2 linked regions of the Ketobacter alkanivorans genome follow. The protein of the gene in region 1 interacts with the protein of each later gene in a pairwise test. Links are inferred from orthologs where the notes say so. Each region holds a gene or a part of one and is shown on either strand. Other genes may lie near its edges.

Region 1 (10,327 bases):
TATTGTTGAAAACTGAAACTTATATCCATTCGCTATGCGCCCGCGCAAAGCCAACCCTAAGAGCATTAACTTACTGTTATGGCAAAGAAAATCAAATTGAAAGAGCTATCAGAGGCAGTCAACAAGTGTGATCGTTGCCATAAGTCGAAATGCTGCCAGTATGTCACCCAGAACATAGACAAACCCACCACCATGAAGGACTTTGATCTGCTGCTGTGGCAGATCTCCCACAAAAACATCCATATTTTCAAGGATGATGACGGCTGGTTCCTATTGGTATTAAGCCAATGCACCCATTTACAGAGTGATGGGCGCTGCGGCATTTACGAAGTTCGACCACTGATTTGCCGTGATCACAGCAACGATTACTGCGAATACGATGTCAGCATCAAGGACGGTAGCGATTTGTATTTCTCCGGCTACGATGACCTGAACACCTATTGCCGCAAACGCTTCAAAAGCTGGGATAAACGCTTCCAGAAGAAAAGCTGGAAAAAGAACGCCGCACCGATGGTGTAACAGAACCGGGGCATACACCGGGCATATCAATGACAGACAAACAAAAAAGGGCCTCAAAGGCCCTTTTTGTTTGTTGCTGAACTCCGCACCTGCGCTTTACTCTTCTGCAGCCGCCGCAGATTCCTCTCCATTAACACCGAAACGAAGGCCGTTTTTAAGAACATCACGCCCATCTTCAGGGAACGCAGATCGAGGCGTCTCCCGCTCGATGTTCCCATATTGATCAATACGCAAACTCAGGTTACGCATCTGATTGTATTTCTCCTGACTCGCTTCATTAGCTGCTTGGTCATTCCGAATGATGGTCGGCTGCAGGAACAGCAGCAAATTACGCTTCACGATTTTCTGGCCTGTCGCTCTGAACAACGCCCCCAACAAGGGAATATCACCCAACAGTGGCACCTTGTTGACGACCTCTTCCATATCATCGCGCACCAAACCACCCGTCACAATGATTTCACCGTCGTTGGCCAAAATCACGGATTTCACAGAGCGCTTCTGAGTTGAGATGTCGGCAGCACCGGTGATAGTTTCATTACTGACATTGGAAACCTCCTGCACCAACTGCAAACGCACGACATTACCGTCATTAATCTGCGGGGTGACCCGCAATGTCAAACCAACATCCTGACGCTCGATGGTTTGGAACGGGTTATCGTTATTACTGCTCAGGCTGGTGCCGGTAATAAAGGGCACGTTCTCACCCACAATGATTTCCGCTTCCTCGTTATCGAGGGTCATAATACTTGGGGTAGACAGCAGGTTGGTGTTGGAATTGGATTCCACCGCCTGAATCACAATGCCCATTTTTGTGCTGCCATTCTGATTGGCACCACCGGCCAGCAAACCTGAAAACGAAGTACTGGTATCAGAACTGTCACCACTACCACCATCAATCAACCCAGCGATAGAGGAGAGAGACAATTGGCCAGGCACCGCAAGGCTGGTTCCGCCGACACCTTTTTCCGGGTTGCCATACCCCCACTGCACACCCAGCGCCTCGCTGGCAGTGCCCGCCACTTCAACAAAAGCAGCCTCGATCAATACCTGCGCTCTGCGCACATCCAATTGATCCACGATATTGCGAATCTCAGCCAGATCGGCTGGCGCTGCACGAACAATCAGGGCGTTCAAAGTCTCATCGGCCTGAATCGTAATATCACTGGCGTTTGCAACAGGAGCAGAAGACGCCAATGTGGCTGCAGCCTTGCCCGAAGATCGACCAGAAGACTTACCACCCCCTGTAGCCGACTGCCCCGACACCAAAGCACTCAATATCTCCGCTACCTTTTCTGCCTCAGCATGGCGCAGATAAATCACCTGAGTCGAACCGCTGTTTTCAACGGGTCGATCCAAGTCCACCAACAAGGCTTTCACCCTGGCACGAGCAGACTTTTCACCACGCAGAATCAAGCGATTGGTGCGCTCCTCGGCCACAACACGGACTCGAACATTGCCGCTGCTGCGAGACGATTTTTTGCTGCTACCGGTTTCAACGGGCGTAAGCTGCTCGAGGGTTTTAACCACATCACCCACCCACGCATATTTCAGTTGAACCACTTCGACTTCTTCACTTTCAGCGCTGTCGATACGCTTTATGATCTCGATAATACGGGCAATATTATTAGCATGATCGCTGATGATCAGCGCGTTGGCAGAACTCACCGCCGCCAGGTGGCCATACTGTGGCACCATCGGACGCAAAATCGGCACCAGCTCTGTGGCATTGGTATTTTCAACCGGAATCACGCGGGTCACCATCTTCTCGTTACCAAGGCCGGAGCCGCCCAATGGCAGATCTTCCTGCTTGGCACCTTGTGTTGGCACAATTTTAACCACACTACCGGTTTTTACCGACGCGTAACCATGAATCCTCAGCACACTCTGGAACATGTCAAAGATGTCGCTGGAAGACATTTCAGTATTGGATACAACCGTGACCTCACCCTTAACCCGCGGGTCAACGATAAAGCTGTAGCCGGTAATATCCGACACCTGCTCAATGAAGGTGCGGATGTCCGCTTTCTTCATATTGATCTTCCATGCGCCCTCTTTGTCTGTTGCTGCCCACGCAACAAGAGGCATCATCAATACCAAGCTCAACGCTACCATTGCCCGCGTCATTTTCATCTTGATCTCGCTTCCGACCCACCGCTTATTCATATTCGATTGTCCAAACACTTCGTGTTGCTTACAGCCCCGGAAGGGCGTACTCAGAATCAAATTGACGACCATTGCGTTCCATGGAAACACGCACAGTCCCATCCTGCATCACTTGTTCTATGAGCGTTACATCCTGGGAAGGGTCACCAACGTTTCGACCATTCACCGCCAAGATAATATCACCAGGCTTTGCACCCACCGCAGCCAGCATCGGGTTGGGGTTCTCCGCAACGCGATAACCGCGCCCGTTATTGGATGCCAAGCCGAATTGGCTGAGCAGCTCACCCGGATCCTGCGCAATCTGATCGCGAAGTGTGCTGACCATCTGTTCTGCCATGGCAGACTGAGCCTGCTTGGTTATACCTGCACGATCGCCACCAAAACCGGGGCGCGAATTGGGCGCACGACCACTGGTGGACGACGTTCTGGAGCTGCGACTGGTGCGACTGCGGCTGCTACTGGAATCGCCGCTTGACCTAGTCAGCCCGCCTTTACTGTTCTCGGGGAAATACAATGCTTCCAACTGACCATTTCGATTCAACAGCACTCGATCCTGAAACACGGCGGCCAACGTCACATTACCGGGCACCTTGTCACCGACGTGGTACAGCTCGCTGTCTTTGCGGGATTCGGCGATCATAGCCGTAGATCGCTCTTCAACCGGCGCAACAAACACCGCTTGCAGTTCCAGGCTCAAACGCGTTTTAGGGGCATCCACATCTTTAGGTTGATCGTTCTTAACGACTTTCTGGCCTTCACGACCAAACAACGACCACATGGAAATAGCTGAGGTATCGACTTTATCCTGACGCCCCATTGGCTGACCGATCTGGCTCTGCTGGCCATACAGCAATGGTGGTGCGCCGACGGAAGTGTCCACAAAGAGATAGGCGAGCTTCACCAGCACGAAGGCTGTTGCAATCACCAGGATCACACAGGCAGTGCTGTTGGCTCTTTTCACCCAAGGATTTAATTGGGTATCCGCTGTCAAAATCGTCTCCTGACGTTCAGGGTGCTTATTCTTGTTATATGAACCTCACTTTACCTTAAGGTTCAACGCTTGCGAATAAGACCGTACTCTTTAATAACAGATTAGCATTCAATACTTACAATGCCTTAAAAGGGTAAAGGCTGCTGCATATTGGCCAGCACTTTATTATCATCCCCACCAGGGCTCATGCCTGCCAAACTCAAGACCCTCTGCAATACTTTTAAGCTGCCCAGGCCCTTTTCTGGCAAAAGGCCCAGCTCACCCAGCAGCTGATTACCACGAGCTTCTGTTACGGTCAGATAAAGGTTGCCCTCTTCTTCACGAACTTGCCCGTTTACTGGAGGAAAATCAATAGGATTGCGGGAACCGCGCCCCGGAGCAGTCACCGAACCACCACTCCAGCTAATCATACCTTCTGCGGTCGTGATGGTGGTTCCGGACAGGTTTATATTGACCTCATCGACCTTGAGCACGCCGGAGGCTGAAATACCGAATTCCCTGAGGGACTGATCCAGCATGGAAGCCTGTACGTCACCATTTAGGTGCGTGATGCCTTTGCCCCACAAACCCCAATGGCCACCACCGGTGATCTGAAAAGCATTACCTTCAAGGTGCAATCCAACCGCCAATTCTCCCAACAGCAGGCGATAGCCTTTGAGCCGCCAATCCAACACCACAGGCCCTTGCAACACGGGGGTTCGCACATTGGCCAACGCATATCCGTTCCAAACCGTGCCGCCAACCCGTTCCACCTGCAACGGAGAACCTTGGAGCGATCCGGATACGGCATTCCACAGAAGACTGGCGGGCAACAGTGCGATAGCAAAAACAATGCAGGAAAGCACGCCTACAAGAATCAGATTGCGTATTTTCATGGCTCGGGACGGAAGGGAGTCCCTCTCCTTAACTTCTAGCTTATTCTTATTAGTTTACGCCAAGAGGCCAGCTTAACATACTTTGTTAACCCGGCCCCATTGCCAGAGAGGACATAATTTACTTAGAACGGGATATCGTCTTCAAAATCTGAACCCGCAGGTGACGGGCTGGGAGCACTGCTGCTGGCCGCAGGTGCAGGGGCTGAGCCCCGCGCTTCAGGCATCTGGTCATAACCGGAAAATCCATCATCCGAGCCACCGCCAGCACCACCACGAGAATCCAGCATTTGCATTTCAGACGCCACGATTTCCGTGGTGTAACGATCCGAGCCGCTCTGATCCTGCCATTTACGGGTGCGCAGGGCACCTTCGATATACACTTTGGTGCCCTTTTTTAGATATTCGCCAGCAATCTCAGCCAAGCGATTGAAAAACACCACCCGATGCCATTCCGTGCGCTCCTGCATCTGGCCTGAATTCTTGTCTTTCCAGGTTTCACTGGTGGCAATTGAAATGTTAGTCACAGCACCGCCACTGGGCAGATACCGAGTTTCAGGCTCCTGCCCCAGATTGCCCACCAAAATTACCTTGTTCACTCCGCGTTGTGCCATGAGAATCTCCCGTTATAGCAATGCTTATTCTGTATTCAGGCCGGTTCGGCCTGACTTTGTAATGTCGGTTGAGACAATCGCATCAATTGTTCTCTATCCAGACGCGCGTTGTCCACCTTTAAATAGGCGGCCCGATCTTCCTCAATCACCACGGCCTCCTCAACCCCAACGACCGTCATCAAGCGTGATGCCCAAACACCAGAGTCCAGATCGCCTTCCCCGGACAATGGCAAAGTCACACTTTGCAGGTAGGGTGGCTGCTTCATACCCAGCGCAAACAACAGCCAAACCGCTGCCATGCCACTGGCCATCAGATAGACAGCGCCATCGCCATAATGACCCATCAACCATCCGCCACCGGCCCCTCCTACAAACGCGCCCAGGAACTGACAGGAAGAGTACACCCCCATCGACGTGCCCTTAAAGCCAGGAGCCGCCAGTTTGCTGACCAGAGAAGGCAATAACGCCTCCAGCAGATTAAACCCCCAGAAAAACACAAACAAACCCGCCGCAATGGACCAGACACTGTCATGCCACTGACTGAGAGAAAACAGCGATAACACCAGCAACACGATGGCCACCAGAAAGACCTGCTTAATTTTGCGGGCTTTCTCTGCCACGATCATCATCGGTAACATTAAGACAAACGACAGGAAAAGAATGGGCAAATAAACCACCCAATGCTGCTCCTTCGCAATGGCAGCATTATTGAGCAACCAACCCGGCAGCACCACAAAAGACGCCGTCAACATCATGTGCAGCACGAATACGCCCAGATCCAGGCGCAACAAATCAGCATCCTTCAATACATCCGAGAACTGCGCCATCACAGGCCGCGTATCCCGATACACCCGCCGCATATCCGGTGAAGGCACAACCCACAACGTCAAGGCTATCCCCAGCCCCGCCAACACGGCAGTAAAGATAAACAGGCCTTCCAGCTGGAACCAACCCGACAGGACAGGCCCCACCACCAGCGCCAGCGCAAACGACATACCGATACTGGCACCCACCATGGCCATGGCCTTGGCTCGTTGATCATCCCTGGTTAAATCCGTCAGCAGGGCCATGATGGCACTGGCTATGGCACCGGCACCCTGCAAGGCACGCCCGGCAATAACCCCATATATAGAATCTGCCTCGGCCGCCACCAGGCTGCCGACCAAAAACACCAGCAAGCCCATGACAATCACAGGCTTACGCCCAATGCGATCGGACAACAAGCCAAACGGGACCTGCAACATGGCCTGGGTCAGCCCATAGGCTCCGATGGCCAAGCCGATCAAGCCAGGTGTAGCGCCAACCAAACTTTCGCCATAGAGCGCAAATACCGGCAAGATCATGAACAATCCCAGCATTCTCATTGCAAACAGGCTAGCGAGGGACCAAGTGGCCCTAATTTCAAAGGAATTCATAACAGCTTTATACAACCAAACAGGGCGATGATTCTATCACCTATGGCCCAGCTCTCGTAGAGCCATGAACGACTATCCGTCCACTTATTCCTCATATTCAAACTTCAAGCTGAACAAGGCCCAATGCCGCTAGTGTGACCAACCCAATATCTCTATACTTGCGGGTTTATTTTGCAGGGGGTTACTGATGGACACCATTCAAGTTCGCGGAGCACGTACGCACAACCTGAAAAACATCAACCTGGACATTCCCAGGGACAAGTTCATCGTAATTACCGGGCTGTCCGGTTCTGGCAAATCATCCCTGGCCTTCGACACCCTCTACGCCGAAGGCCAGCGCCGTTATGTGGAATCTCTATCCACCTATGCCCGCCAGTTCCTGTCTCTGATGGAGAAGCCCGATGTAGACCACATCGAAGGCCTCTCTCCTGCCATCTCCATCGAGCAAAAAAGCACGTCACACAACCCGCGATCCACCGTGGGCACCATCACCGAGATCTACGATTACCTGCGTCTGCTCTACGCTCGGGTAGGCACACCCCGCTGCCCGGATCACGATCTACCGCTGGAAGCCCAGACCATCAGTGAGATGGTCGACGAGGTCATGGCGCTGCCCGGCGACAAACGCTACATGCTGTTGGCACCCGTGATCCAGGATAAGAAAGGTGAACACCTGCACCTGTTTGAAGAATTAAGAGCAGACGGCTTCATCCGCGCCCGCATCGACGGCATCGTGGTAGACCTGGATCAGCTGCCCAAAATCGACAAGAAAAAGAAACACACCATTGAAGTGGTAGTGGATCGATTTAAAGTTAAAGAAGACATGGGGTTACGTCTGGCAGAATCGTTTGAAACCGCCATCAACCTCGCCGGCGGTACCGCCGTCGTCACCAATATGGATGACGAAAAAGAATCCCTGCTGTTTTCCTCCAAATTTGCCTGCCCGGTCTGTAACTACAACCTGAGCGAACTGGAACCGCGGCTGTTCTCATTCAATAACCCGGCCGGAGCCTGCAGCACCTGTGACGGGCTCGGCGTCAACCAATTCTTCGACGAAGACGCCATCGTGGTATCCGCAGACCTCAGCCTGGCGGAAGGCGCTATCAAAGGCTGGGATCGCCGCAGCGTCTATTACTTCCAAATGCTCAAATCCCTGGCGGAGCACATCGGCTTCGACATCGACAAACCGTTCGGAAAACTGACCAAAAAAGCCCGCAGCATCATATTACAAGGCACCGGAAACGATCCTGTTCCATTCCGCTACCTGAACGATAGGGGCGATGTCATTACCCGCAACCACCCTTTCGAAGGCATCATTCCCAATATGGAGCGCCGCTACCGGGAAACAGAATCCGATGCCGTACGGGAAGAGCTGGCCAAATACCTCAGCATAGCGGACTGCCAAAGCTGTCACGGCTCCCGCCTGAACCGTGCCGCTCGCAACGTCTACATCGAATCCGTGCCGCTGCCTGAGGTGGTGAAATTGCCAGTAGGAGACGCCCTCACCCACTTCAAAGCGCTCAAACTAACAGGCAAAAAAGGCGAAATTGCCGAGAAAATACTCAAAGAAATCCGCGAGCGCCTGCAGTTTCTGGTAAATGTCGGCCTCGAATACCTCTCCCTCAACCGCAAAGCAGAAACCTTATCCGGTGGCGAAGCCCAACGAATTCGACTGGCTAGCCAAATCGGTGCCGGACTGGTAGGGGTTCTCTATATCCTCGACGAACCCTCCATAGGCCTGCACCAACGCGACAATGAGCGCTTACTGGCCACCCTCACGCGCCTGCGGGACATGGGTAATACCGTTATCGTGGTAGAGCACGACGAAGACGCCATCCGCGCTGCAGACTTCATCATCGACATCGGCCCAGGTGCAGGCGTACACGGCGGCGAAGTGCTCCGCGCCGGCAGCCTCGAGCAAATCATGTCATGCCGCAAATCCATCACTGGCCAGTATCTGAAAGGCACCAAGGCCATCGAGATTCCTGCCCAGCGCACCAGCAATGACCCAGATCGCCAACTACAAATTCACGGCGCCCACGGCAACAACTTGCAGAACGTAAACCTAAGCCTGCCCGTGGGCCTGATGACCTGCGTAACCGGTGTATCCGGCTCAGGCAAATCCACACTGATTAACGGCACTTTATTCCCACTGGCGGCCACACTACTGAATGGCGCAACCACTCTGAAACCGGCCCCTTACGGAGAATTCCACGGTATCGACCACTTCGACAAAGTAGTCGACATAGACCAAAGCCCAATCGGCCGAACCCCCCGATCAAACCCCGCAACCTATACAGGCCTGTTTACACCCATTCGCGAACTGTTTGCAGGCACTCAGGAAGCGCGCTCACGAGGCTATACGCCGGGCCGTTTCAGTTTTAACGTCAAGGGTGGTCGCTGCGAAGCCTGTCAGGGCGATGGCGTCATTAAAGTAGAGATGCACTTTTTGCCTGACATGTACGTACCCTGCGATATCTGCAAGAGCAAACGCTACAACCGAGAGACCCTCGAGATTCGCTATAAAGGCAAAAACATAAGCGAGCTACTGGATATGACAGTAGAAGACGGCCTGGAGTTCTTTGAAAACGTCCCGGTTATCGCGCGCAAACTGCAAACCCTGGTGGACGTCGGCCTGTCCTATATCCGCCTCGGACAATCAGCAACCACCCTTTCCGGTGGCGAAGCCCAGCGCATCAAACTGTCCAAGGAGCTTTCCAAACGGGACACGGGCAAAACACTTTATATACTTGACGAACCCACTACCGGCCTTCATTTCCACGACATACAACAATTGCTGACCGTACTGCATCGTCTGCGCGACAAAGGCAACACCGTCGTCATCATCGAACACAACCTCGATGTGATTAAAACAGCAGATTGGATAGTGGATTTAGGGCCAGAGGGAGGCAGCGGTGGTGGTCAGATAATCGCCGAAGGAACACCGGAACAGGTAGCAAAACTAAAAAAATCCCACACCGGTCGCTTCCTCAAGCCGCTCCTGGAAAAAAAATAGCTGCGTTCACAACTCGTTCACGCCAGACTCACGCAACGTTGACGCGCACCAGCGCATAGTCACTGCAAGCCTCGGAGCAATGGTTGCTCCGAGACCAACAGGAGAACGACTATGCATAAGATAACCACACTCAGTGCCGCCATCGCATCCACCCTCGTACTCACCGGTTGTGATGACGAAAAATACGACAAATTCTTCCCCAAAGGCGAACTACGCGTTATCCACGCATCGGTAGATGCGCCACCGGTCAATGTTATCCTCAACGGCAAGACAAGTATCGAAAACCTGGATTACGCAGAAAGCTCTGGTTTCCAAACCGTGCGCGCCGGTAGCTACCGGGTACAAGTTGAAGGCATCATTCCAGGAGGCAACGCCACCGTTATCGACGTGGATGGCTTTGCCATCAACAAAAATGCCTCCCCCACTGTTATAGCTCTTAACACCGTAAGCAGCATCGAGCCTATCGTAGTGCAAGAATCGACAGCAGCCCCCGCAGATGGAGAGGTGGCTACAGTAGTGGTTCATGGTGCATCAGCCGCAGGCGCTGTTGATATCTATTTGACCGCACCAGGTGACAGCATCAGCGGTTATACGCCTGCGTTTAATTTCGACTTCAAAGACAGCATCGATGCAGGCGCGCTGCCCACTGGAACCGTTGAAATCCAGGCAGCGATCGGCAGCACAGTTGTCTACAACTCCGGAGCGGTAGACCTAAGCCCCTTCTCTGGACAAAAAAT
Region 2 (9,866 bases), 600 kb from region 1 along the record:
ATTTTGATGGCCTTAATCTGCTATTGAATGAAAAGCAGGATGAGGCAGTGGATCTGCTTCTCAAAACCCTGGATGTAAATGGCGATACGTTCGAAACCCATATTGTGATGGGCAGTCTGTTCCGGCGACGTGGTGAGGTGGATCGCTCGATTCGCATTCATCAGGATCTTCTGGCACGCTCGGACCTGAACAAAGCCCAGCATTCTGCCGTTAAACTGGAGCTGGCTCGTGATTACCTTAAAGCAGGAGTTTTGGATCGATCCGAGCGCCTGTTGAAGGAAATTGCTGAAGAAAACAACCTCAATCAAGTCAAGGCACTGGAATATTTGCTCACTATTTACGAGCAAGAGCGTGAGTGGCTGCAATGCATTGAGGTGGCAGAGAAACTGATTGCCAAAGGCAAGTCGCTGCAGGTTGGGTTGGCCCACTATCATTGTGAGCTGGCCGAACAGGGCCTGAAGTTGGGGGATTACGTTCAGGTGCGGCGGGAGGTGAAAAAAGCACAGCAAGCCGATAAATGCTGCGTGCGTGCCACTATGATACTGGCGGAGCTTGAAACCGAAACCAACAATCATGGCGAGGCGGTTAAAGTGTTGCGCAAGGTGCTGGATCAAGATCCAGCCTTTGTACCCGATACGCTGCCCTTGTTGCACGATAACTACGAAAAGCTCGGTCAAATGAGCGAGTTATCCAAATATCTGTTTGAGTGTCTTGAGAAAACTCCCGCAATCTCCATCGTGATAGAATTATCGGATCTGGTAACGCAGCTGGAAGGGGAGCAGTCCGGAGCTTTCGTTTTGTCTGAATATCTCAAGAAGCGGCCGTCGGTAAAAGGGCTGGATCGGTTGATCAGTTTGCAGATGTCCCGCGCAGAGGGTGATGAAAAAGATAATCTTGGCATCCTCCAGGCGTTTACCCAAAAACTCATTAAAGACAAGCCCATCTATCGGTGTACCGAGTGCGGGTTTGACGGCAAAACCTTGCACTGGAAATGCCCCACTTGTAAGACCTGGGGGGCGGTACGGCCGATCCAGGGTCTGGAAGGCGAATAGTCGTTTCTGGCGCATAGATTAATCAGGAGCATACCCATGGCATGTCAATCACCCATCATAGTGGCGCTGGACTTTCAGTATCGTGAACAGGCTCTGGAAGTGGCTGACCAACTGGATCCGGCCAAGTGTCGTATCAAGGTGGGCAAAGAATTGTTTACCCGCGAAGGCCCATCCATCATAAAGGCGCTGCATCAAAAGCGCTTTGAAGTGTTTCTGGATCTGAAATTCCACGATATCCCCAACACCGTAGCCAAAGCCTGTGGGGTGGCGGCAGATCTTGGGGTTTGGATGGTGAACGTCCATGCCAGCGGCGGTCGCCGTATGATGGAAGCTGCCCGCAAAGCCGTCGATCAGGCCGGTACAGGAACCCAGTTGATTGCCGTTACCGTGCTTACCAGTATGGAGCGCAGCGATTTAACAGAGCTGGGCTTGGATCTCGAGCCTATTGATCAGGTTAAGCGACTGGCTCAGCTTACCAAGGACTCAGGCTTGCATGGAGTCGTGTGCTCTGCCCAGGAAGCACCGATTCTGAAGCCAATGTTTGGGGCCGATTTCAGCCTGGTTACGCCCGGTATTCGACCGGTGGGATCAGAAGCTGGGGATCAACGCAGAGTCATGACGCCGCCTGATGCCGTGGCTGCGGGGGTGGACTATATGGTGATCGGTCGCCCCATCGCTCAGGCTTCCAATCCTCGTGTGGCGTTAGATAATGTCTTGAAGAGCCTCGCTGCACAGGCCTGATTTTTAACACCGACCTGTCTTATTGGAAACATCGTTTTCCAAGGATTGGTCATGCGAATACTGCCCATCTTACTGATGCTGTTCGCCCTTTGCAGTGGGTGGCCGGGCGCGGCATTCAGTGGGGACAAGCAGCAATATTTTATTCCGCTGCCTATAAACATCAACTTGGCGGATGAGCTGACCCTCTCCAGAGCGTTGGTGGGGGTTGGCCCAAAGAAGGCGGCGGCTATTGTGGCTTATCGTCAGCAAAATGGGCCGTTCCAGTCACCCGCCGAGCTGGCAGGCGTGAAGGGAATCGGCAAAGGAACCCTTGCCAGGAACAAAGGTCGAATCAGTGTTGAGTGAAATATTTACCTTTTATTAACCGGTACGGGTTTTTATACTGGTCAATTAAGCGGAATCGGTTGGAGAATATTGTGTATACAGTGCGTAAACCTATGGCGATGACAATTCAGTTTGCCCTGTTCCTGGTGTTGGCAATGGGTTCGATGGTGCCGTCCGCTATGGCTGAGAGTAAAGCTGAGCCAGACAAGTTGATCACCTCCCTGTTTGAAGCGGTTAATGAGCGATTACAAGCTGATCAGGATAAAATCGCAGCGGATAAAACACACCTGATCACAATTGGCGATGAGGTGCTTGCACCCTATGTCAGCTTCGAAACCATGGCCAAGCAGATTCTGGGTAAGAACTGGCGCAAGATTACCCCAGATCAGCGTGTTCGTTATACCCAAGCCTTTCGTCAGCGTGTATCCCTATCGTTGGTGAGCCAGTATGATCCATCGAAAAAATACGATCTGGAAGTCACTGGCGCACGCCAGAATGACAAGGGCGATCAGGCTGCGGTCAATAGCGTTGTTACCGAGGTTAAGACCGGTACCAAATACAATATCAGCTATAAATTGTTTGTGGGTCGCAATGCCAGTAACTGGCAGGTTTACGACATCGTCGTTGAGGGCGTGAGCGTGCTGCAGAGCTTCAAAACTGCCAGTGCCGAGGATTTCAAAAATAACGGCATTGAGTACATGATCGCGCAGCTGCAGAATTCTGAAACGGCCACTCAGGGCTCGGAGTCCACGGTTCAATAATTATTTCATGCTCTTTAAGCTTTCCCGGGTTCTAAGGCGGGCATCCCGTCTTACCTGGGCCCCGTTGTAACGTCTGATTTCATCTTCCGACATGGGCTGTATGTCTGGCACCTCACAGGGTCTGTTATCTTCATCCAGTGCCACGAACGTGAAATAGGCCGATACAATGTGCTTGCTTTCCCCCGAAAATGAATTCTCCGCATCCACGCGCACGCCGATCTCCATAGAGCTTGACCAGGTTCTGTTAACTGCGGCGCTGATCAAAAGGGTGTCTCCGTCTTTGGCCGGCGCCACAAAGTGAAATGAATCAACGGAGGCTGTTACGCAGATTTTTCCGCTGTGGCGCTCGGATACCACCAGTGCTACACGGTCACATAACGACATAACCAGGCCACCGAACACCGTATAGTGCGCGTTCAGATCGTTGGGGAATACTTTGTATACATGGTTCTGCACAGAAGAGGCAGAAACCGTTTTCGGGGGGCGGCTGGTATTCATGTGGTCATCCTGTTTGGGTTAAAAACTGTTCTAGTTTGGTAAAAAAGGGTTGAGGCATCCCATCTAAAGTACAATACTGTAAGCTTATACGCCGCCAATAAAAATGCTTAATTTTCAATAGCTAATAAAGGCGAAAGGAAGCCGTTTATTCAGGGGAAGGATCGATGTCCTGGTATGTCATAAAAACTAAAGCCCGACAAGAAGGGCGCGCAGTTACCCATCTCGAAAATCAGGATCTTGACGTTTATTGCCCTTGGCTGATCGATAAGAAGGGCAAGCGCGAAGCGCTGTTCACCGGCTACATGTTTATTAATCTCTCCTGTCTGGCGACTCATTTTGTAGCGATCAAGAGCACCCGAGGGGTGCAGAAGATGCTCAAGTTTGGCGACTGGTGGGCGCAGGTTGACGACAAATTCATCGAGTATCTCAGGTTCAAAGAGAACGGCTTTCGTAATATGCCTTTGTTTAAGGCTGATCAGGAGGTGGTTATCAAGGATGGGCCTTTCAAAGGAATCGAGGCGGTGTATCTTTGCGCTAAAGGCGAAGAGCGTGCCATGGTGCTGCTCACGATACTGGGCAGGAAGCAGATGGTGGCGATTGATGAGGGCTTGTTAAGGGCAGTCTGATATGTGCTGTCCGGGTTGTGGCAGCGTATCAAAACACAATATTGCGGGAAATTGCAGGCAAAAAAAAGGAAGCCAGCTGGCTTCCTTTTTAATATTGGCTCCACAGGCAGGGCTCGAACCTGCGACCCAGCGGTTAACAGCCGCTTGCTCTACCAACTGAGCTACTGTGGATCAGCTCTTGAGGACGCGTATATTAAGGGCACACCCCTGTTCGGTCAACCAATTTTTTCCATTTTTTTATCAGGTAGTTAGAGATTTTTCAGGGACGTCAAAGGGCTTGATGGATCAGGCGGGTGCCGGTTTTTTTCGGGCTACTTTTTGATTCGGAGTCCTGCCCCGTCTATTGCATTAGAATTGCAACGCACTATAGTGTCGTTTTCGTAGCGTCACACATCTGTATTTCAAGGGGGTATACCTTGTACGTTGACCAAGCGTCTGCTCAGGAATTAAAAGCACAGTTAGTTGATTTGGAAAGTCAGTATTCCGATATATTGGCAGCCAAACTCAATTTGGATTTAACCCGTGGTAAACCCAGTGGATCTCAGCTGGATCTATCTAATGGTCTCGATGGTATTTTAGCGGGCTCCTACAAGGCAGAAGGCGGCGATGATTGCAGAAATTACGGCGGTCTGGATGGTCTTGCAGAGGCTAAAGCCCTATTTTCTCAGGTGTTGGGGGTGAAACCCTCCGAGACACTGATTGGCGGTAATGCCAGCCTTACCTTAATGTTTCAAAGTGTTGTTTTTACGCACCTGTTTGGAGCGCGTGGGCCAGGTTCTGCCTGGTCGGCTGAGGGCGAAATTAAGTTTCTGTGCCCGGTGCCCGGTTACGATCGTCACTTCGGCATATGTGAAGAACTGGGGATCAAAATGATTCCAGTTGCCATGGACGAAAATGGCCCGGTAATGGATGAAGTGGAGGCACTGGTTAAATCCGATCCCTGTATCAAAGGCATCTGGTGTGTGCCGCGTTTTTCCAATCCCTCAGGCATTGTCTATAGCGATGAGGTGGTGGATCGGATTGCACAGTTGGGCCGTATTGCCGGTGCTAACTTCCGTGTGATGTGGGATAACGCGTATGCCATCCATGCGCTGCATGATGATGCGCCTGTGCTGGCCAATCTGATGGATGTGGCACGCCAGCATGGCACCGAGGATTCGGTGCTGATTTTTGGCTCCACCTCCAAAGTAACCTTTGCCGGTGCCGGGCTTGCGTTTATGGGGGCATCCGAGGAAAACCTCAAGCACTTTAAGAAGCATCTGGGAATGTGCACCATAGGCCCTGATAAGGTGAATCAGCTGCGCCACGTAAAGTTTTTTGGTGATTACAGCGGGCTTATGGCTCATATGAACAAGCACGCTGAACTGCTTCGTCCGCGCTTTGACGCGGTGCTGGAACACCTGGATGCCGGCTTTGCTGAATCGGATTTAGGGTGCTGGACCGTGCCCGAAGGTGGTTATTTCGTGTCATTTGATGCACGGCCGGGCTTGGCGCGGGAAATAGTAAGGCTAGCCGCCGAGGCTGGGGTCAAGCTGACGCCTGCAGGGGCGACTTACCCTTACGGTAAAGATCCTGAAGATAAAAATATCCGTTTGGCACCGAGTTTCCCCTCCCTGGCGGATATTAATAAAACCATGGAAGTATTCGTACTGTGCGTAAAATTGGCATCGGTTCGGCAGAAATTGAACTCATAATATCCGTGCCCGTTTTGTTGTCTGTGTAAGCCCGTAGAACCAGGTTCACGGGCTTTCGCTTTTAAAGCGCATAATTGTGGTATAGTCGGCCTGTTTTGGCTGTTGAAGAAGGATTTGTAACCCCATGATTCCTGTGATTTTGTCTGGCGGCAGCGGCTCCCGATTGTGGCCATTGTCCCGTTCTGCATACCCCAAGCAATTCCTGCCGCTGTGTTCAGGATATTCGTTAGTTCAAGACACCGTGCTGAGATTGAAAGGCAGTGTCGCTGATGAGCCGCCGGTATTTGTTACCGCCAATGATCAGCGTTTTCTGCTGGCCGATCAGGTGCAGGCATTGAACCTGAGTGGTGCTGAGATCGTGTTAGAGCCTGCCCGGCGTAACACTGCGCCAGCCATCGCTCTGGCCAGTTTTGCGGCGTTGGAGCGAAATGCGGAATCCGTCCTGCTGGTTCTCCCTTCCGATCATCATATCGAAAATAACGAAGCCTTCCTCCAGGTTTTGGAGCAGGCCAACCAGTCTGCAATGGCGGGTAACTTGGTTACTTTTGGCGTGGTTCCTACCAAGCCCGAGACTGGTTATGGCTACATTAAAGCCTCAGGATCGGGTGAGGGTGCCAGCCAGCCAATAGAGGCCTTTGTTGAAAAGCCAAACCTGGAGTTGGCGCAGCAGTATTTGGAAGCCGGGGATTATTACTGGAATAGCGGCATGTTTGCGTTTCGGGCGGATGTTTATCTGTCAGAACTGAAGCGGTTGAACCCTGCTATTTATGATGCGGCAAAAGCTTCCTGGGATGCTCGCAATGAAGACTTGGATTTTATTCGTGTTGGTGTCGAGGCATTTGAATCGTGCCCGGAAGATTCAATCGATTATGCCGTAATGGAGAAAACCGACAAAGCCGTGGTGATCCCTCTGGATTCCGGTTGGTCTGACGTGGGTTCATGGCAATCTCTGTGGGAAGTGCAGGACAAAGACGAGCAGGGCAATGTTTTGGTGGGTGATGTGATCACCCAGGATACCCACAACACCATGGTGCATGCCAGCGGCAAACTCGTCACTTGTCTGGGCGTTAAGGATTTGGTTGTGGTGGAAACTGCAGACGCCGTTCTGGTGGCCGATATCAACCAGGTTCAAAAAGTAAAAGACATCGTGAAGTTAATTGAAGCCAGCGGTCGCTCAGAACATGAGTTCCATCGCGAGGTACATCGACCTTGGGGTCGTTTTGACTCGGTGGATGCTGGCGATCGTTATCAAGTAAAACGTATTACGGTGAAGCCGGGTGCTAAGCTGTCCACTCAGCTGCATCATCATCGTGCCGAGCATTGGGTCGTGGTGCAAGGTACCGCCCGTGTCCGCAGGGGAGAAGACAGCATTTTGCTGGCAGAGAACCAATCGGTTTATATTCCCTTGGGTGAGGTTCATTATCTGGAAAACCCCGGAAAAATTCCGTTGGAAATTATCGAAATCCAGACGGGTTCCTATCTGGGGGAAGACGACATCATTCGTCTCGATGACCAGTACGGTCGTGGAACGAAAGACTAGTAGTGAAAAAGTTCAAGGTTCACTCCAAGTATAAGCCAGCGGGTGACCAGCCCGCTGCCATTGCTCAGTTGGTGGAAGGCCTGAATGACGGCCTTTCCCATCAGACATTGCTGGGGGTGACCGGCTCCGGCAAAACCTTTACGGTTGCCAATGTGGTGGAGCAGGTTCAGCGCCCCACACTGGTGATGGCTCACAATAAAACCCTGGCCGCACAGCTGTATGGAGAGTTTAAAGACTTCTTTCCTGATAATGCGGTGGAGTATTTTGTTTCCTATTACGATTATTACCAGCCCGAAGCCTACGTACCCGCATCCGACACCTTTATCGACAAAGATTCCTCCATTAATGAGCATATCGAGCAGATGCGGCTGTCTGCCACCAAGGCTTTGTTGGAGCGGGAAGACGTCCTGATAGTGGCCACCGTGTCCGCTATCTATGGTTTGGGCGATCCTGGTAGTTACCTTAATATGGTGCTGCATCTGGATCGTGGTGAGCAGATTGATCAACGTAAGATTGTGCGTCGCCTGGCCGAACTTCAGTACACCCGCAACGACCTCGAATTCAACCGCGCCACCTATCGTGTGCGAGGTGAGGTTATTGACGTGTTTCCCGCAGAATCGGAGCGAGAGGCACTGCGTATTGAGTTGTTCGACGATGAAGTGGAAAACCTGTCCCTGTTCGATCCGCTGACCGGAGAGGTGTTGCAGAAGATCCCCCGATACACGATCTACCCGAAATCACACTACGTGACGCCCCGTGAAACGGTGGTTGGTGCCATTGAGAACATCAAGCTTGAGTTACACGATAGGCTCGAGTTCTATTCCAATGAAGGCAAATTGCTGGAGCATCAACGTTTGAGTGAGCGCACTCGCTTTGATATCGAAATGATGCAAGAGCTTGGATACTGCACCGGCATCGAAAACTATTCCCGCTATCTTTCTGGCCGGGCACCTGGCGAGCCACCGCCAACCCTGTTCGAATACCTGCCAGACAACGCTCTGGTGGTGATTGACGAGTCACACGTAACCGTCCCTCAGGTAGGCGGAATGTATCGTGGTGACCGATCACGCAAGGAAACGCTGGTTCAATATGGTTTTCGACTGCCTTCTGCTTTGGATAATCGCCCACTGAAATTTGAAGAATGGGAGGCCTTGTGCCCTCAGACTATTTTTGTGTCCGCCACCCCAGGCAATTACGAGGCGGAGCATCAGCAAGCTATTGTTGAACAGATCGTGCGGCCCACCGGGTTGGTGGATCCTGAAATCGAAGTGCGGCCTGCGCTGACTCAGGTGGAAGACCTGTTGTCTCAGATACACGCCACAGTAGCCAAGCAAGAGCGTGTGCTGGTTACAACCCTAACCAAGCGTATGGCGGAGGATCTGACCGACTATCTTATGGAGCATGGGGTGCGAGTCCGCTATTTGCATTCCGATATTGACACCGTAGAGCGGGTGGAGATCATTCGCGATCTGCGGTTGGGGGAGTTCGATGTGCTTGTGGGCATCAACTTGCTGCGTGAGGGGCTGGATATGCCAGAGGTGTCTTTGGTCACCATTCTCGATGCGGATAAAGAAGGATTTCTGCGCTCAGAACGCTCCCTGATACAGACCATTGGGCGAGCAGCCCGTAATCTGAATGGCAAAGCCATCCTGTATGGGGATAAAATAACGAACTCCATGCAGCGCGCCATCGACGAAACCGCCCGCCGCAGAGCTAAACAGGTTGCCTTCAATGAAGCCAATGGCATAACGCCCATCGGCATCAAAAAGTCCGTTGAAGACATCATGGAAGGGGCCAGGGCTCCCGGTAGTCTGCGTAAGGCTGGCCGTAAGGTTGCGGATAAGAAATCCGATACTGGTCGAGATTTGGCCACTATGCAGCCTCGACAGGTAGCCGCGCTGATAAAAGATTTGGAACAACAAATGTTCGAAGCGGCAAAAAATCTCAAATTTGAAGAGGCTGCCCGCCTCAGAGACGAAGTGCAAGAGATCAAGAGTCAGGCGTTCATCAGTTAGGGGTTCGAAACAGTATGAAGGTATTGGTAACCGGCGCAGCAGGGTTTATTGGGGCTGCGCTAAGTCAGCAACTGCTTGATCGAGGTGACGAAGTCATCGGCCTCGACAACATGAACGACTACTATGATGTCGCCTTGAAAGAGGCTCGTCTGTCACGTCTACAAGATCGTGCAGGCTTCACTTTCGTCAAAGCCGCGCTGGAAGATCGCCCAACACTCGAGGCGCTATTCAAAAAAGAGCAGCCCCAGCGGGTGGTTAATATGGCGGCGCAAGCGGGTGTCCGCTACTCCCTGGTGAACCCCCACGCCTATGTTGACTCCAATATCATGGGGTTCATCAATATTTTGGAAGGTTGCCGCCATCATGGGGTAGAGCATCTTGTGTATGCGTCCAGCAGCTCCGTTTACGGTGCCAACACCAGTATGCCGTTTTCTGTTCACGATAACGTGGATCACCCCGTGTCTCTGTATGCTGCCAGTAAAAAAGCCAATGAGCTGATGGCCCATACCTACAGTCATCTTTACAATATTCCCACCACCGGGCTGCGATTCTTTACGGTGTACGGCCCTTGGGGGCGTCCGGATATGGCGCTGTTTATGTTTACCAAAGCCATTT

What was found.
Region 2: the proteins of uvrA (region 1) and uvrB interact in binary tests that used the Escherichia coli proteins (3 or more experiments, as listed by UniProt). The link is inferred for Ketobacter alkanivorans from one-to-one orthologs.

What each region holds. Positions count from the first base shown.
Region 1 is NZ_CP022684.1:1,453,092-1,463,418, forward strand. The notes cover bases 6,436-9,790. They hold uvrA (excinuclease ABC subunit UvrA), read left to right. Parts: upstream 6,436-6,761; coding sequence 6,762-9,590; downstream 9,591-9,790. Other genes in these bases: Kalk_RS06195 (MFS transporter), read right to left, coding at 6,436-6,574; Kalk_RS06205 (DUF4397 domain-containing protein), read left to right, coding at 9,702-9,790. In the rest of the region: Kalk_RS06170 (YkgJ family cysteine cluster protein), read left to right, coding at 79-519; type II secretion system secretin GspD, read right to left, coding at 616-2,682; Kalk_RS06180 (type II secretion system protein N), read right to left, coding at 2,711-3,673; gspN (type II secretion system protein N), read right to left, coding at 3,799-4,548; ssb (single-stranded DNA-binding protein), read right to left, coding at 4,671-5,159; more of Kalk_RS06195, read right to left, coding at 5,195-6,435; more of Kalk_RS06205, read left to right, coding at 9,791-10,327. UniProt on the Escherichia coli protein: The UvrABC repair system catalyzes the recognition and processing of DNA lesions. UvrA is an ATPase and a DNA-binding protein. A damage recognition complex composed of 2 UvrA and 2 UvrB subunits scans DNA for abnormalities.
Region 2 is NZ_CP022684.1:855,271-865,136, reverse strand. Bases 6,851-9,744 are described here. They hold uvrB (excinuclease ABC subunit UvrB), read left to right. Parts: upstream 6,851-7,238; coding sequence 7,239-9,251; downstream 9,252-9,744. Other genes in these bases: Kalk_RS03465 (NAD-dependent epimerase), read left to right, coding at 9,266-9,744; Kalk_RS03475 (mannose-1-phosphate guanylyltransferase/mannose-6-phosphate isomerase), read left to right, coding at 6,851-7,236. In the rest of the region: lipopolysaccharide assembly protein LapB, read left to right, coding at 1-1,052; pyrF (orotidine-5'-phosphate decarboxylase), read left to right, coding at 1,089-1,793; Kalk_RS03505 (ComEA family DNA-binding protein), read left to right, coding at 1,845-2,138; Kalk_RS03500 (MlaC/ttg2D family ABC transporter substrate-binding protein), read left to right, coding at 2,210-2,878; Kalk_RS03495 (acyl-CoA thioesterase), read right to left, coding at 2,879-3,376; Kalk_RS03490 (transcription termination/antitermination NusG family protein), read left to right, coding at 3,541-4,002; Kalk_RS03480 (aminotransferase class I/II-fold pyridoxal phosphate-dependent enzyme), read left to right, coding at 4,419-5,696; more of Kalk_RS03475, read left to right, coding at 5,821-6,850; more of Kalk_RS03465, read left to right, coding at 9,745-9,866. UniProt on the Escherichia coli protein: The UvrABC repair system catalyzes the recognition and processing of DNA lesions. A damage recognition complex composed of 2 UvrA and 2 UvrB subunits scans DNA for abnormalities.